DNA from 4 places in the Aliihoeflea sp. PC F10.4 genome. Region 4 is predicted to be linked to each of the others. Evidence: predicted binding sites of a transcription regulator. Region 4 holds the regulator's gene; each other region holds the start of a gene.
What was found. The regulator PhoB, encoded in region 4, activates phosphate uptake and scavenging genes when phosphate is short. The targets are predictions, from matches to a motif close to TGTCATNNANCTGTCAT.
Positions count from the first base shown of each region.

Region 1: ACX82Z_RS20820 (YdcH family protein) is a predicted target of PhoB. The motif match lies at 1,935-1,951, and genes of this name have one in related genera.
Region 2: ACX82Z_RS20195 (DUF2794 domain-containing protein) is a predicted target of PhoB. The motif match lies at 2,197-2,213, and genes of this name have one in related genera.
Region 3: ugpB (sn-glycerol-3-phosphate ABC transporter substrate-binding protein UgpB) is a predicted target of PhoB. The motif match lies at 2,208-2,224, and genes of this name have one in related genera.

Region 1 covers NZ_JBTSWH010000001.1:4,136,808-4,141,015, reverse strand. Annotated here, with positions in the region: gene ACX82Z_RS20835 (5-(carboxyamino)imidazole ribonucleotide synthase) at 1-1,069, opposite strand, end outside; gene ACX82Z_RS20840 (TetR/AcrR family transcriptional regulator) at 1-4, shown strand, start outside; gene purE (5-(carboxyamino)imidazole ribonucleotide mutase) at 1,066-1,563, opposite strand; gene ACX82Z_RS20825 (YdcH family protein) at 1,588-1,791, opposite strand; gene ACX82Z_RS20820 (YdcH family protein) at 2,018-2,197, shown strand; gene ACX82Z_RS20815 (ArsR/SmtB family transcription factor) at 2,277-2,540, opposite strand; gene ACX82Z_RS20810 (MFS transporter) at 2,537-3,811, opposite strand; gene ACX82Z_RS20805 (DUF1192 domain-containing protein) at 3,925-4,119, opposite strand; gene ACX82Z_RS20800 (NAD(P)H-quinone oxidoreductase) at 4,201-4,208, shown strand, end outside.
Region 2 covers NZ_JBTSWH010000001.1:4,025,412-4,029,619, reverse strand. Annotated here, with positions in the region: gene acnA (aconitate hydratase AcnA) at 1-977, shown strand, start outside; gene ACX82Z_RS20200 (DUF1223 domain-containing protein) at 1,140-1,898, shown strand; gene ACX82Z_RS20195 (DUF2794 domain-containing protein) at 2,228-2,611, shown strand; gene ACX82Z_RS20190 (RidA family protein) at 2,625-2,969, opposite strand; gene ACX82Z_RS20185 (aminotransferase) at 3,114-4,208, shown strand, end outside.
Region 3 covers NZ_JBTSWH010000001.1:554,122-558,329, forward strand. Annotated here, with positions in the region: gene ACX82Z_RS02665 (EAL domain-containing protein) at 1-547, shown strand, start outside; gene ACX82Z_RS02670 (EAL domain-containing protein) at 549-1,403, shown strand; gene ACX82Z_RS02675 (glutathione S-transferase family protein) at 1,497-2,111, shown strand; gene ugpB (sn-glycerol-3-phosphate ABC transporter substrate-binding protein UgpB) at 2,285-3,595, shown strand; gene ugpA (sn-glycerol-3-phosphate ABC transporter permease UgpA) at 3,697-4,208, shown strand, end outside.
Region 4 covers NZ_JBTSWH010000001.1:4,285,296-4,289,503, forward strand. Annotated here, with positions in the region: gene pstA (phosphate ABC transporter permease PstA) at 1-196, shown strand, start outside; gene pstB (phosphate ABC transporter ATP-binding protein PstB) at 232-1,044, shown strand; gene phoU (phosphate signaling complex protein PhoU) at 1,068-1,775, shown strand; gene phoB (phosphate regulon transcriptional regulator PhoB) at 1,775-2,461, shown strand; gene ACX82Z_RS21540 (ROK family transcriptional regulator) at 2,485-3,723, opposite strand; gene xylF (D-xylose ABC transporter substrate-binding protein) at 3,871-4,208, shown strand, end outside.

The DNA.
Region 1 (4,208 bases), 150 kb from region 4:
GTGAAATCCGCGTGAAATGGCCCATCTTCCGGCCGGGCCGTGCTTCGCTCTTTCCGTAAAGATGAAGAACGACGCCAGGCTCTCCAGCCAGTGTCTCGACCTGTTCGATGTCGTCGCCGATCAGGTTTTCCATTACGCAGTTCGAATGGCGCGCGCTGTTGCCCAGCGGCAGGCCGCTGATTGCGCGGATGTGCTGCTCGAACTGCGACACGGCGCAGGCGGCTTCCGTCCAGTGGCCGGAATTGTGGACGCGCGGCGCCATTTCGTTGGCGATCACCGAACCGTCGCCGAGAACAAAAAACTCGACGCCGATCACTCCGACATAGTCGAGCGCGTCGAGAACGTTGAACGTCGCTTCGCGCGCGGCGCCGAGCGTCTTCGGGCGCACCTTCGCCGGTACAGTCGACCGTTTCAGGATACCGCCCTGATGCACGTTTTCGGCCGCATCGAAGGCGACCTTCGCTCCCGTAAGGTCACGCGCCGCCACCACGGACAATTCACTTGCGAACGGCACGAAGCCTTCGAGGATCAGCGGAACGGAACCCATATTCTCGTAGACGCCGTGCGCCTGATCGCCACCCGCGTCGCGAAAGACCTTCTGGCCCTTGCCGTCATAGCCCATCCGGCGCGTCTTCAGGACGCCCGAGCCGCCGAAGGTCTGAAGCGCGCGCGAAAGATCGGTATTGCTGTCGATCGCCTTGTAGGGTGCCGTGGCGATGCCGGCATCGTTGAGGAACTGCTTCTCGATCAGGCGGTCCTGCGCCATTTCGAGCGCACGCGGCGGCGGGAAGACTGGATGGTCAGCCGCAAGGCTTTTCGCAGCCTCGACCGGCACGTTCTCGAATTCATAGGTGATGACGTCGCATTCGGAGCCCAGACGCGCCAGGCCGTGGGCGTCGTCATAGGCGGCGACGATCTGTTCGTTGGCGACCTGCGCTGCAGGGCAATCGCCCTGCGGATCGAGGATCACGGTGCGATAGCCGAGCTTCGCGGCCGCCATGGCGAGCATGCGGCCAAGCTGGCCCCCGCCGATGATGCCAATGGTCGAGCCTGATTTGAGCGCGCTCATGGCTCGTCCGTCGGCCGTTCGGCGACCGCGTCGCTCTGCTTTTGACGCCACGCATCAAGTCGGGTCGCCAGATCTTCATCGTAAAGCGCCAGCACGGCTGCGGCCAAAAGCGCGGCGTTGACGGCGCCCGCGCGACCGATGGCGAGCGTGCCGACCGGAATGCCGGCCGGCATCTGGACGATGGACAAAAGCGAATCCTGACCCGAAAGCGCCTTCGATTCGACCGGCACGCCGAAGACCGGCAGCGGTGTCAGGGCCGCCGCCATTCCAGGCAGATGCGCCGCGCCGCCTGCGCCTGCGATCACGACCTTGAAGCCTTCGCCCTTCGCACTCTTGGCGAAATCGTAGAGTCGCTCGGGCGTCCGGTGCGCCGAGACGATCCGCGCGTCGTAACCGAGGCCGAGCGCATCCAGCGTTTCGGCGGCGTGACGCATCGTGGCCCAGTCCGACTGGCTGCCCATGATGATGGCGATTTCAACTTTGGCTTGCGGCATGGAATCCGGTTCGATGTAACGCGCTCAGGCGATGATGTCGGGAATGATCCGATCTTCGAGCTTGGACAATTTGTCCTTCAGCGCAAGCTTCTTCTTCTTCATGCGCTGGATCTGGAGCGGGTCGCACCCGACCTCGATCATCGCATTGATCGCGGCATCGAAATCCGCGTGCTCCTGCTTGGTCCGGGCAAATTCGAGACGAATCTCCGCCTGATCCTGTTCCGACATCTTCACCGTCTGCTGAATGCGAGGCGCGCTCGCGAAGGCGGGCCGCGTCAGACGCGATCCTCGTGGGCGATTCATATCACATGTCGATTTGTCAGGAAATGCTACTACTGGGTGTTCGACAGCTTTTGCGAGTGATGGCACACTGTCATCGTGCTGTCATATCCGGTTCCGACCGGGAACCGGACGGCGAGCACGCGAACGAGGAACCAGGAAGGGAGAGCCCGGAATGTCTCTAGCGTCCCATTTACAGGAACTCCAGCGCAAACACGGCGATGTCGACAAGCAACTGGACGAGGTGATGGCGCATCCCTCGGCCGATCCGCTCGAGATCGCTTCATTGAAACGGCGGAAGCTGGCCCTGAAGGACGAAATGGAAAAAATCCGGTCGTATCCGACCAGGCACTAAACGCCGGGCTTTTGAGGGAAAGCCCATAGGGGACCTGCCGGTGGCGTTCGCGCCGCCGGCTTTGTTTTTTCGGGCTCGATCACCCCTCCCAGAACTGATCCAACCACAAATTGAGCTTGAGGAAGCCGGCGGGCTCGATCTCGTAGACCCGCTTTGTGCCTTCACTGGTGGCGAGAACGAGCCCCGCATCGAGCAGCGCCTTCAGATGCTGCGAAACCGCCGGGCGCGATATCGGCAAGCCGGCGGCAAGTTCGCCCACCGTCTTCGGACCGCGCCGCAACTCTTCCAGCAAATGCCGCCGCGTCGGGTCGGCGATCGCGGAAAAGGCGTCCGCTCCGCTCATGCGGCGTCCCGCCGCTCCGCGTCCTCACTCGTATCCTCGGTATCGCTGCGCGGATCGAGCAGCACCGCCTGCGGCGTGACGGCGCGCTCGGACGGCAAGGTCTTGAACGCCTCGCGTTCCTCGATCGGCACCGGCGCGCGGCGCGAGACGCGAAGCATGGTGTAGCCGGCCAGAACGAGATGCGGCAGGGCGGTCGCCAGGAACAGGCTTTCGGGGCGCAGATAGTCCATCAAAGGAGCGGCCACCATCGGCCCGATCATCGTTCCGAACCCGTAGAGCAGCAGCAGCCCGCCCGAAACCTTGACGAAATCCTCCGGGCTCGCATGGTCGTTGGCATGCGCGACGGCGATCGAATAGAGCGTATAGGCGAACATGCCGTAGGCGCCGGTCATCACGAGAACGACGATGCCGTTTCGCGGCGCGATCAAAAAGATCACCAGCGCGATCAATCCGCAGAAAGCCGATGCGCTCGCCAGCACGTAGCGCCGGTCGGTGCGGTCTGAAATCCGGCCGACCGGCATCTGCGCCAGCGCACCGGCAAGCACCACGAGGCTCATCATCAGCGCGATCTCGAAAGTGGTGATGCCGATTCGCGCGCCATAGACCGCGCCGAGCGTGCCCCACGCACCGTTCGCGATGCCCACGAGAAGGCACGCAGCCGAAGCCACCGGCGAGTTGCGGTACAGCCCTTTCAGGTCGAGCGAGACGCTTTGCAGCGGTTTCGGAGCCATAGCGGAGGAGATCGCGGTCGGGATCAGCGAGGCGCAGAACAGGATGCCCGCCATCATGAACAGGGACGCGTTGCCGATATCGGCGGACGCGACCACCATCTGTCCGGCCATGATCGAGGCGTAGGTCACCATCATGTAAAGACCGAAGATGCTGCCCCGGTTCTCGTTCGACGAGCGCTCGTTGAGCCAGCTCTCGATGACCATGAAGGCACCTGCCATCGCAAAGCCGGTGCAGGCACGAAGGATGATCCAGGCAACCTCGTTGATCCAGATGCCGGTCATCAGCGCGACGATGGAAGCGGTTGCCGCGAACGCGCCATAGGCACGTACGTGACCGACGCGCTGCACGAGATACGGCGCGCGATAGCAGCCCGCAACGAAACCGACGGCCCAGGCCGTGCCCAAAAGACCGAGCGAGGTGGTCGTAAATCCTTCCGCCTGCCCGCGCAGCGGCAGAACCAGCCCATGCAAACCTGAGCCGGAAAGCAGGAACGCCGTACCGAAAAGCAGCGAAAGGACGGGGCGGATGGACATGAACATCAAACGAATCTCTTGTGGTCGAGGCGGCGTCGCAGCGCCGGGACAATAGACCTATTACGACCTTTTGACGGCGCGGCTGCGACAGCGGCTGGGGAAAAACCGTCGTCTGCCGATCAGCTCGTCCTGAACAGCGCCTCCGCTGCCGATCGTGTGGAGCCCTTGTCGGCCATTTCGGCCTCCAACCGCGCGATCTCCACCTTCAGCGCCTCGACGCGCTCTGCAAGTTCGCCCACCGAAAGCAAAGACAGGTCCTGCCCGATCTCGTGTACTTTTTTCCGGCGCACCGGTTCGTCGTCGAAAGCGGCCATGGCGCATACTCCCGTTTGATCGTCGCCTCTTAAAGCTACATAAGGAGGCGGTTGCGATCAAACCCGCCAAAGGAGTCATGAATGAGCGT
Region 2 (4,208 bases), 260 kb from region 4:
AGCCGCTCGGCCAGGACAAGGACGGCAAGGACGTCTTCCTGAAGGACATCTGGCCGACCTCGGCCGAAATCCAGGACTTCATCGCGAAGAACGTCACGCGCGAACTGTTCGCCGAGAAATATGCAGACGTCTTCAAGGGCGACGAGAATTGGCAGAAGGTGCAGGTTTCGGCCGGCCAGACCTACACCTGGGACGACGATTCGACCTATGTGCAGAACCCGCCTTACTTCGAAGGCATGCAGAAGAAGTCCGACGGCAAGATCGCACCGATCAACGGCGCGCGCGTCCTCGGCCTCTTCGGCGACAAGATCACGACCGACCACATCTCGCCGGCCGGTTCGATCAAGGCGGCCTCGCCGGCAGGTGCTTACCTGACCGAGCATGGCGTCGGCGTCGCCGACTTCAACCAGTACGGCACGCGGCGCGGCAACCATGAGGTGATGATGCGCGGCACCTTCGCCAATATCCGCATCCGCAACCACATGCTGGGCGAAAACGGGCGCGAGGGCGGCTACACGATCCACTATCCTTCCAAGGAGGAGATGTCGATCTACGACGCCGCCATGCGCTACAAGGAAGAAGGCGTCCCGCTGGTAATCTTCTCGGGCGTCGAATACGGCAACGGCTCGTCGCGCGACTGGGCGGCCAAGGGCACGAATCTTCTGGGCGTGCGCGCGGTCATCGCGCAGTCGTTCGAGCGTATTCACCGTTCGAACCTTGTCGGCATGGGCGTCATCCCGTTCGTTCTGGAAGACGGTACGAGCTGGGCGGAGCTGGCGCTCAAGGGCGACGAGACCGTGACCATCGAGGGCCTCGATGCGATCAAGCCGCGTCAGAAGATGGTCGCCAAGGTGACCTATGCGGACGGCACCGAAAAGGACGTGCCGATCTGGTGCCGGATCGATACGCTCGATGAGCTCGACTACTTCAAGAATGGCGGCATCCTGCAATACGTCTTGCGCGATCTCGCCGCCTGAGCGAACGCGCATAATGAAATCATCGACCGGGGCGTTCGCGCCCCGGTTTTTTTGCGCCTGCGTTTCACCCGAACGTGACTTTCCGTTGACCTCACGCAATGCCTAACCTTATGTCGATTGCGGCGGCGCCATTCCGGCTCGCCGCCTGAAACCGGATCGATCATGGGAATGCCACGCGCATCTGGGCTCATCGCCTTTGCGATAGCCGGCTTTGTTACCTTTGCCGCATCGGCCTCGCCCGATGTCGACAAGCCCGTCGCCGTGGTCGAACTCTTCACCAGCCAGGGCTGCAACTCCTGCCCGAAGGCCGACGCCAAGCTCGCCGAACTTGCCGAGACCGGCGACGTGGTCGCGCTTGGTTTCCATGTCGACTATTGGGATTATCTGGGCTGGAAGGACACGCTTGCCACGCCCGAAAACACCGATCGCCAGCGCGATTATTCGCGCATTTTCGGAAACCGGTCGGTCTATACGCCGCAGATCGTCATCAACGGTGAGGGCGATTTGAAGGGCTCGAAACCCGACCGCGTGGACGCGGCGATTCGCCGTGTTCGCAAAGGCGGTCTTTTGCCCGTCGATGTCGATCTTCGTTTCGACCCGGACAGTCTCGTGATTTCGGTCGGTGAAGGCGTTGCCCGCGGCGAGGCGAGCGTGCTCGTGGTCTATTTCGCCGACCGAACCGAGGTCGATATCGGACAGGGACGAAATCGCGGGCGCTCGCATGCCTATGTTCATCCGGTGAAGGCGTTTCACAGCGCTGGCATGTGGGAAGGGAAGGCTGCCGAGATGCGCCTGCCGCTGCATGACGTTCGCAAGAAAGGCGCGGGAGGGGTGGCGGTTCTCTTGCAGGAGATCGACGCGAACGGCCTGCCGGGCGAAATCCGCGGCGCAGCCCTGATTCATCATCACGAAGGATCGTAATCCTCGCGGCTGGCTGCTGACGATTTCAAGGGAAGAAGTTGCCGAGTTGGTTCGATCCGACGTCGATCCCGTGGGCGGGGGGCTTGGGGTTACGGCACCGGGCCGGACCGAACCGTCTCAGGCAACGGTGGGACTTTGGTCTTCGATTGAGGCCGGACCTTGGATTAATTGCGGCGACAATGAGGCCGACAATCACCAATTCCGACAGGCTGTCCCTTGGCGTGAGGTTGAATAACCGTACGACTCGGCAAATGTTTTGACCTTGCAATTGCGTGTGGCGCGGGCGAACCTGCTCTCATGTCGCGAAACTGTCACGAGGAGGTTCGCCGATGACCGATGGCGGACATGGCGCAGGCGCCGAGCGCTCCGCAACGCTCATCCCGCTTCATGAGGCGCGCCGCGAGCGCATGGAGCTTCCGGTGACGTTTCACCGCCTCGAACTCGATCTGATCCTGCGGCTCTACAGTCGGATGGTCGCCGCCGGCGAATGGCGCGACTATGCGATCGATCATTTGAAGGATCGCGCCATCTTTTCCGTTTTCCGGCGCACCAGCGAGGTTCCGCTGTTCCAGATCGTCAAGACGCCGGCGCTCGCGCGCAAGCAGGGCGCGTTTTCCGTCATGGCGGCGAACGGCGTCGTCTTGAAGCGCGGGCACGAACTTGCCCGCGTCATGACCGTCTTCGACAAGAAGTTGAAACTCGTCGGCGCGTAGCTTTCGGGGCGTTTTAGCCCTGCGCGGCGACGACGATGATCTCGACCTTGTATTTCGGCGCGGCGAGCTTGGCTTCGCCGGTTGCGCGTGCGGGCGTGTTCGACGGATCGACCCAGGCGTCCCAAACCGCGTTCATCTCGGCGAAATCGGCCATGTCGGAAAGCCAGATCTGAGCCGACAGGATGCGCGACTTCGACGAACCGCCGATAGCCAGAAGACGGTCGACTTCCTTCAGGACCGATTCGGTCTGCGCCTTGACGGTGTCGCCCTCGCCTACCTGACCTGCGAGATAGACGACGCCGTTGAAGACATTGACATGGCTCATGCGCGGGCCGGTCTCGTGGCGGGTGATGGTCATGGAGAAATCCTCTTATGAAACGCGTTGAATGGCTCTCGCCATAACGCGGCGAGGTCGCTTCGGCAACGCGGTTGCATCGCGCATTGGATTGATCGGCCAGAATGGTATAGCGCTCGAACTTTCACCGCATGAAGGTCATGGAATTTGACACGTCCGGCTTCCCTCAATCCGCTGATCGCCAATCTGTCCGCCCCGCCGATCCCGCTCGTGCAGGGTTGGGGCCGCGCCTATGACGGACGGATGGGGCCGCTGATCGATCTAAGTCAGGCCGTGCCGGGCTATCCGCCCGAAAAGCGCATGCTTGACTGGCTGGCCGAGGCGGCCGGTTCGGTCGCCGCCACCGGTTATGGGCCGATCGAGGGAGAAAGCGCCCTGCGCGCAGCCTATGCCGAGCACCAGAGCGCGCTTTACGGGGCGTCGATCAAAGCGGCGAACATCCACATTACAGCCGGCTGCAATCAGGCCTTCGTCACTGCCGCGATGGCCGTTGCCGGGGCTGGTGACGCGGTTTTGATGACCAATCCGTGCTATTTTAACCACGAAACGACGCTGGCCATGCTCGGCATCGAGCCGCGTTATGTGCGCTGCCACGCGGAAAACGGATTTTTGCCGGCCGTCGAAGACGTCGCCGCCGCCATCGACGAAAAGGTCCGGGCGCTTGCCATCGTCACGCCGAACAATCCGACCGGCGCCGTCTATCCGCTTGCGCTTCTGGCCGAGCTTCTGGCGCTGTGCCGCGACAAGGGAATCTGGCTGATCCTCGACGAAACCTATCGCGATTTCCTGTCAGTTGCAGATACGCGCCCGCACGATCTCTTTGCCGAACCGCGCTGGGGCGACAATCTGATCGGGCTTTATTCCTTTTCCAAATCCTTCTGCATTCCGGGTCATCGGCTCGGCGCGGTGACCGGATCGCCGCAAATCGTCGAAGCGATCGCCAAGATCATGGACAATGTCCAGATCTGTGCGCCGCGCGCACCGCAAATCGCGCTGACGAAGGCGATCCCGGCGCTGATAGATTGGCGCGAGGAAAACCGCATCGAGATCGCGAACCGGGCCGACGCGCTACGCACTGCACTCGACGGCGTCAATGGCTGGACGCTCGATGCGGTCGGTGCATATTTCGCCTTTCTGCGGCACCCGTTCGACACCGTGTCGAGCGTCGATGTCGCGGAAAGGCTGGCGCGCGAGGCGGGCGTCATCACGATACCCGGCTCGTTCTTCGGATCGCAGAACGAG
Region 3 (4,208 bases), 3.7 Mb from region 4:
GTCGCTTTTTTGCGACAGGGCGATCGTGGATGCTGCACTCGGCGAAATGCGCGATGTCGTCGCCCGTGCCGGATTGCGGCCCGAGCGTATCGTTTGCGAGGTGACGGAACAGTCTTCCACCTCAGCCGCTGCACTTCAGGATTTCGTAGCCGCCTTGCGATCCGATGGCTATGGTGTCGCCGTCGACGATTACGGAACCCAAAGTTCCGACATGGAGCGCGTAAAGCAGTTGCATCCCGACATCGTCAAGTTCGATGCCAAATGGATCGTCCGGCTGATGGAAACGCGGCCGGGTATTGCGCTTTTGAGCGTCATGGTCGAGGAATTCCATCAAAAGAATATCCGGACCGTGTTCGAGGGCATCGAGGAAGAATGGCAGATCGATGTGGCTGCCGAAATCGGTGTTTCCATGGTCCAGGGTTTTGCGCTTGCCCGTCCCCAGATCGCGCCGACGAATTTTGCGGCTCTGGAGGACGATGAACCACCGCCCGGCATCGGGACAGGTCGTCGACGGTCGGGTCGCGCATTCGGTCGGCGGAGGATGTGAAATGGGTGTTGAGGACGAGCTTTACGAGACGATAGAAGCTTCGATCCGTCACGAGGATGACGGCCCGAGCGTGGCGCAGTTCAACGCGCATGTTTTGCGCAGCGCATATCAGCCGATCTATCGCTCGCATGAGGGGCAAATGGCGGTCGCTGGCGCGCGCGGGCTGGTGCGCCCTGTCAGGGGCGGACGCCCGTCGGTTCCGGTGCGTCTTTTCGACCGGCTGAGCGCGGCCGACCGGCTGCGTCTGGAGTGCCTTTGCCGCGCCTTGCATATCGCCAATCTTCCGCATCTCGATCTTGAGACCCGGTCGCTGTCGCTTCGCATCGATGCGACCGACGCCGACGATTTCGAAATCGCGTTGGCGCTGTTGAGTACGGCCGTCACCGAGCTTGGAAATGAGGGTTACGATCCGCCGCGCATCACCTGCGAACTGGGATGCGGCCTCGAAGAGGCGTCCGCGCTGCGGGCGGACGCGGTGCGCCGCCACGGCTTTCGCGTTGCGCTTCGTGATTTCGGACCGGACATCGCCGGCGTCGAGATCGCGCGCGTCGCGAAGCCGGACTATGTGCGCATCGACGGCACATGGTTCCGTCAGGTCGCGCGCATGCCCGAGGCTCTCAAGCTTCTGTCCAGTGTCATCGCAGTTCTCCACGCGGACGACATCGAGATTCTGGCTGACGGGATCGAGGCGGTTCATGAACTCGAGGCAGCGCTCGAAATCGGTGCGGACCTCTTCCAGGGCTTCCTGTTTTCACCGCCGGTTCTTGCGGGAGCAAGGGTTACGGAACGACCTCTCGGCCTGCCGCAACTCCTGCGTCCACGCGCACGCATCATTCCGCTGCGCCGGCCCGCCTGATCCATCAGCGAAAATCATCGAACCATCGCCGTTACGGCCTCGCATCCGGTCGGCGAAACGGGCAGTCTTCATCGACTTCACGGGGAGACAACCATGCTGACGCTTTATGGAATGACCGACAGCGGCAATTGCTACAAGCCGCGCCTGCTTCTGGCGAAGCTGGGCGTCCCGTTTCGCCATGTCGAAGTCAGCACGACCGATGGCGGCACGCGTGCACCGGATTATCTGGATAAAAACCCGAACGGAAAGGTGCCGCTTCTGGAACTGGAGGACGGGCGGCTTCTGGCTGAAAGCAACGCGATCCTCCTTCATCTGGCCGAAGGCACGCGCTTTCTGCCTGCCGACGCCTATCAGCGCGCGCTTTGTTATCAGTGGCTTTTCTTCGAGCAATACAGTCATGAGCCGCAGATCGCCGTTCGCCGCTCGCTGGTGAAGTACCCGCATCTGGCTGCCAACGCGACCGAACAGCGGATGGCCGCGCTTCTGGAAGGCGGCAACAAGGCGCTCGCCGTCATGGAAGAAGGTCTTGCGAAGTCCCCGTTCTTCGCCGGCGAAACGATCAGCGTGGCCGATCTGGCGCTTTACGCTTACACGCATGATGCAGCCATCGCGGGTTTCGATCTGGCGCGCTTTCCTTTCGTTTCGGCGTGGCTTTCGCGCGTTGCCGAAGATGCGGGCCACGTCGAAATCGGTTGGAAACCTGCTTAAACGCTAAGCAAAGCGCGGCTTTTTGCGTCAATGTAGTTGACTCTTAGCCGATTTCAGGAAATTTCGTTTGTCAGTTTCACTGGATGACGAACTTGGTGTCGTCCAGTTGTCACAGACCGCCGATAGTGCGGGTCGCGGAAGTCAACTCTTTCGCCAACAAACGGGAGCGAAACATGTCCATGAAAACCTATGCGGCCGGTCTTGCCGCAACCTTCACCGTTTTGAGCGCGTCGACCGCGCTCGCGCAGACGCAGATCGACTGGTGGCACGCCATGTCCGGCGCCAACAACGACGTCGTCGAAGAGCTTGCCCAGGAATTCAACGACAGCCAGGACGACTATCGCGTCGTGCCGGCTTATCGCGGCACCTATCCCGAGACGCTGAACGCCGGCATCGCCGCTTTCCGCGCCAATCAGGCTCCGCACATCATTCAGGTCTTCGACGTCGGCACCGGCGTCATGATGGCTGCCGAAGGCGCGACGAAGCCGGTCGCCGAGATCATCTCGCTGACGGGCGAGGAATTCGATCCGGCGAACTACCTGCCGGGCATCGTCGCCTATTATTCGCGTCCGGACGGCACAATGCTGTCGTTCCCTTACAATTCGTCCTCTCCGATCCTCTACTACAACAAGGATTTGTTCGAGGAAGCCGGCCTCGATCCGGAGAACCCGCCGACCACCTGGCCGGAAGTCTTCGAGGCTGCCCGCACCATCAAGGAATCGGGCGCTGCCGCCTGCGGTTTCACCTCGACCTGGCTGACCTGGATCGGTCTTGAGAACTTCGCAGCCTGGAACAACCTCCAGTACGGCACCAACGAGAACGGCCTTGCCGGCACCGATGTCGAGCTGAAGATCAACGAGGGCATGTTCGTCACGCACTTCCAGAACATCGCCGATCTGGCCGCCGACGACACGTTCCGCTATGGCGGCCGCACGTCCGAAGCCAAAAACCTGTTCACCTCCGGCGAATGCGCGATCCTGACGGAATCGTCAGGCGGCCTCGGCGACGTCATCAATTCGGGCATGAATTACGGCCTCGGCCAGCTTCCCTACTATCCGGAAGCCGAAGGCGCTCCACAGAACACGATCCCCGGCGGCGCGAGCCTTTGGGTGTTCGAGGGCAAGTCGGACGAGGAATATCAGGGCGTCGCGGCGTTCTTCGAGTTCCTGTCGCAGACCGAAATCCAGGCGCGCCTGCATCAGGTTTCGGGCTATCTGCCGGTGACGATGGCCGCCTATGAGGCGACCAAGGAATCGGGCTTCTATGACGAGAACCCGGGCCGCGAAATCCCGATCACGCAGATGATGGGCAAGGCACCGACCGAGAATTCGCGTGGCGTTCGCCTCGTCAACCTGCCGCAGGTCCGCGACATCCAGAATGAAGAGTTCGAGCGCATGCTCGCCGGCGATCAGGATGCCCAGACGGCGCTCGACAACGCCGTTCGTCGCGGCAACGCCGCCATCCAGGAAGCGATCGGCAACTAAGACCGACGCGATACGCTCTTTCCGCCCGCGTGGACGACACGCGGGCGGTTTCTTGATAAAACGGGGAACGACCCCCGCGATCTGGCCCGAGAGGAAAATCCTTGTCCCCGCGCGTCGTCTTTCCCAACAAGGTGCTGCCCTATGTGCTGCTTGCCCCGCAGCTCATCATCGTGGCCATCTTCTTCTACTGGCCTGCGAGCCAGGCGCTTTATCAGTCCGTGCTGAGAGAAGACCCGTTCGGCCTTCGGACGACCTTCGTGGGCATGCGCAATTTCCAGCGCGTCCTCTCCGACCCCAACTATATCAACGCGGTCCAGAACACGGCCGTGTTCTCCGTCGCCGTCGCCTTCCTCGCCATGGGTATCGCGCTGCTTCTGGCGGTCATGGCCGACAAGATCATCAAGGGGAAGGGCTTCTACCGGACCATGCTGATCTGGCCCTACGCCATTGCGCCGGCGATCGCCGGCATGGTGTGGCTGTTCATGTTCAATCCGGCGATGGGCACTTTCGCCTATATGCTGCGCTCGTCGGGCTATGCGTGGGACCCGCTGTTGAAGGGCGATCAGGCCATGTGGCTCGTCATCGCGGCGGCCGCGTGGAAGCAGATCTCCTA
Region 4 (4,208 bases):
CGTCGCCTCCATCCCCGGTTCGCCTTTCGACCAGTCCACCGCCCTGCCGGTCCAGATCTATCTTTGGCAGGGTAACGAGAACCGCAATTTCTTCGAGGCGCGCACATCGGCCGCAATTATCGTGCTTCTGGCGCTCATGATCAGCCTGAATGCGATCGCCATCTTCCTTCGCAGCCGACTGGAGCGCCGCAAATGACCAACATCGCCAAATCGGAGAACACCGACATGAACATGTCTTCCGGTGCCATCGTCGACGCCGCCAACGCTTCCAGGAACCAGAAAGCTGCAAAAGCGCGCGTGACGGCGCAGAACGTCAATGTCTTCTACGGACAGAAGCAGGCGCTGTTCGACGTCTCAGTCAACGTGCCCGACCGCTCCGTCATCGCGTTCATCGGTCCTTCGGGTTGCGGCAAGTCGACCTTCCTTCGCTGCCTCAACCGCATGAACGACACGATCGAGGGTTGTCGCGTCGAAGGCGACATCAAGCTCGACGGGCAGGACGTCTACGATCCGAAGATCGACGTGGTGGAACTGCGCGCCCGCGTCGGCATGGTGTTCCAGAAACCGAACCCGTTCCCGAAGTCGATCTTCGAGAATGTCGCGTACGGTCCAAAAATCCACGGCCTTGCTTCCAACAAAAGCGAACTGGAAGAAATCGTCGTCACCAGCCTGAAGAAGGCGAGCCTCTTCGAGGAGGTGAAGGACCGTCTGCACGAGCCGGGCACGGGACTTTCGGGCGGCCAGCAGCAGCGCCTGTGCATCGCGCGCGCCATCGCGGTCTCGCCGGAAGTGATCCTGATGGACGAGCCGTGCTCCGCGCTCGATCCGATCGCGACCGCCAAGATCGAGGAACTGATCGACGAGTTGCGCGCCAATTACACGATCGCGATCGTGACGCACTCGATGCAGCAGGCGGCTCGCGTGTCGCAGCGCACGGCGTTCTTCCATCTGGGCCTGCTCGTCGAGGAAGGGCCGACGGAAGCGATCTTCACCGCGCCGAACGACAAGCGCACGCAGGACTACGTCACCGGCCGCTTCGGCTGACCGGACGGGGAGAGGGCAGGACCATGGGTGGACATATCGTAGCCTCCTTCGACGAGGAACTCGGCGAGATCGACCGGCTGATCCGCGAAATGGGCGATCTGGCGCAAAGCATGGTGTCTGCGGCGACGAAATCGCTGCTCGACAACGATGTCGCGCTCGCCCAGCGCGTCATATCCGACGATATGTCGATGGACGACCGACAGCGCCAGATCGACGAACGGGCCATCACGCTGATCGCCAAGCGTCAGCCGATGGCGCAGGATCTGCGTGCTGTGGTCGCCGCTATCCGCATGGCGAGCGATCTCGAGCGTATCGGCGATCTTGCGAAGAACATCGCAAAGCGCGTCAACGCGGTCGGTTCGGGCGTCATGCAGCGCAAGTTGTCCCATTCCATCGATACGATGGCCGGGCTGGTGCGCGCGCAACTGGCTGGCGTCATTGAAAACTATGTCGGGCGCAACGCCGACGTGCTTGTCGATCTGCGGGCGGACGACGAGCATATCGACGTTCATTACACGGCCGTCTTTCGCGAACTTCTGACCTACATGATGGAAGACCCGCGCAACATCACGCCCTGCACGCATCTTCTGTTCTGCGCCAAGAATCTGGAGCGCATCGGCGACCACGCGACGAATATCGCCGAAAACGCCTATTACATGATGGTCGGCAAGCAATTGCCGGTCCATCGCCCCAAGCTCGACGAGACATCGATCTCGGGTGATCCGCGATGATGGCACCGAAGATCATGGTGGTGGAGGACGAGGAGGCGCTGGGCGTTCTTATCCGCTATAATCTCGAAGCCGAAGGTTATCAGGTCGAGACGATCATGCGCGGGGACGACGCCGAAATCCGGCTTCAGGAAACGGTGCCCGATCTTCTCGTTCTCGACTGGATGGTGCCGGCGGTTTCCGGCATCGAACTTTGCCGCCGGCTGCGGATGCGACCCGAGACGGAGCGCTTGCCGATCATCATGCTGACGGCGCGCGGCGAAGAGAGCGACCGGGTGAGAGGGCTTTCGACCGGCGCGGACGACTATCTGGTCAAGCCGTTCTCGACGCCCGAATTCGTCGCCCGCGTGCGCGCGCTTTTGCGCCGGGCAAAGCCGGAAGTGCTTTCAAGTGTGCTCAAGGTCGGCGACATCGTGCTCGACCGCGAAGCGCATCGCACCTATCGCGGCCCGCATGAAGTTCATCTGGGGCCGACCGAATTCCGGCTGCTCGAATTCCTGATGCAGCATCCCGGCCGCGTATTCTCGCGCGGGCATCTGCTCGACAGTGTCTGGGGTGAGACGAACTATATCGACGAGCGAACGGTCGACGTTCATGTCGGCCGCCTGCGCAAGGCGATCAATCCGAACGGAGCGCCGGACGTGATCCGCACGATCCGCGGCGCAGGCTATTCGATCAACGAAAGCTGACCTGTTTCAGGCCGGAAGCTGCTCTACCCTGCCGTTTCCTGCATGGCGTTGACGTAGCCCGGCGCGAACAGCTCGTTGTCTACGGCCTCAAGCGCCTTGCGTGCGCAACCCTCCCGTATCAGCGGCATTTCGTCGGCTTCCAGATCGAACGAGATCACCGCGTCGTGCTGGCCGCCAGCAGTCTGTGCGATCGCCTCGCGGATCGCCGGTTCCATGATGTCGAAAGCGTGCGTTCCCGGCCCCACGACCGCAACGGGAGCAGGGTCGATCAGCGCGAAGAGAGACCCAAGCCCATATCCCAGCGCTTCGCCCGCCCGCATGAAGGCCTCGCGCGCCGGGCCGTCTTTTTGCCGTGCCTCGCCTGCAAGCTGCAACATGGTCTCGCGATCGACATCCGCATCGGGTTCGCACTCGTCCTCCTGGCCTTTCGATGCGCGAAGGATCGCATAGTTTCCCGCATAAGCCTCGACGCAGCCATGGCGGCCGCATCTGCACAAGGCCCCGTGCGGCTTGTAGACCATGTGGCCGAATTCCCCGCCCGACGAATAGGCGCCGGTGAAAAGCTCGCCGCGCAGAACAAGACCCATGCCGATGCCGTTCGACAGGAGGATCGTCACGAAATTGTCCCGATACCGTTCCGGCTCGCGGGCCCGCAGCGCAAGCGCGATCATGTTGCAGTCGTTCTGCACGGTGACGGGGAAGCCGAACCTGGTTTCGATGAAATCGGCGAAGGCGATGCCGCTATGCGGCGTAATCGGTGTCCACAAGAGCGTCCGCCCGCCCGAATCGATGATGCCCTGAATGGCCATCGTCATGCGCATGATTTCCGATGGATCGCGCGCGGCGTCGCCAAGCACGCCCTTGATGATCGTGGATACGGCCTCGATCAATTCCTCGCGGGACGCCGTCAGCGTCGACAGGCGTTCATGTCGCTCGCACACGGTGCGGCCCGCATAGTCGATCACGCTCGCCGAAAGCGTGTTGAGAAGCAGAACGACCGCGAGCACCGTTCCCGCGCGAGGTTCCAGTTCCAGCGAGACCTGCGGACGCCCGCGCCGAACCAGTTCCCCGCCCGAGCCCTTTGCCTGCCGCAGAACGCCTTCGGCGATCAGGTCGGAGGCGATGGCGGAAATCGTCGAATGGCTGAGCCCGGTGCGGGTCGCAAGTTCGGTGCGGGAAGGCTGTCCGTCCCGGCGAACGGCTGCAATCACAAGGGCGCGGTTGCGCTTGCGCAGATCGTCGTGGCGTACGCCCATTGTCATCGAAACGATTCCTCCTGAAGGCGTCTTGATGCACCTTTCAAAGGATATTGACACGTCGGAAATGGTGAGTCATTCTTTTTTTCGAGGCTCGAAAAAAAGAGCCTCCCCAACTGAGGAGGCGCCGTTCACGGCGCAGGGAGGAACATCATGAAGACTTTCACAACCGCCCTTCTGGCGGGTGTCGCGCTTTCCATGACGCTTGCAACCGCAGCGAAAGCCGAAGGACTTGTCATCGGCGTTTCCTGGTCGAACTTTCAGGAAGAGCGCTGGAAGACAGACGAAGCGGCGATGAGAGAAGCCATCGAAGCCGCCGGCAATCGATATATATCGGCCGATGCCCAATCCTCGGCCGCCAAGCAACTCACCGATGTCGAGTCGCTCATCAGCCAGGGTGCGAACGCGCTCATCATTCTTGCGCAGGATTCCTCCGCCATCGGGCCTGCCGTTCAGAACGCAGTGGACGAAGGCATTCCGGTCGTCGGCTA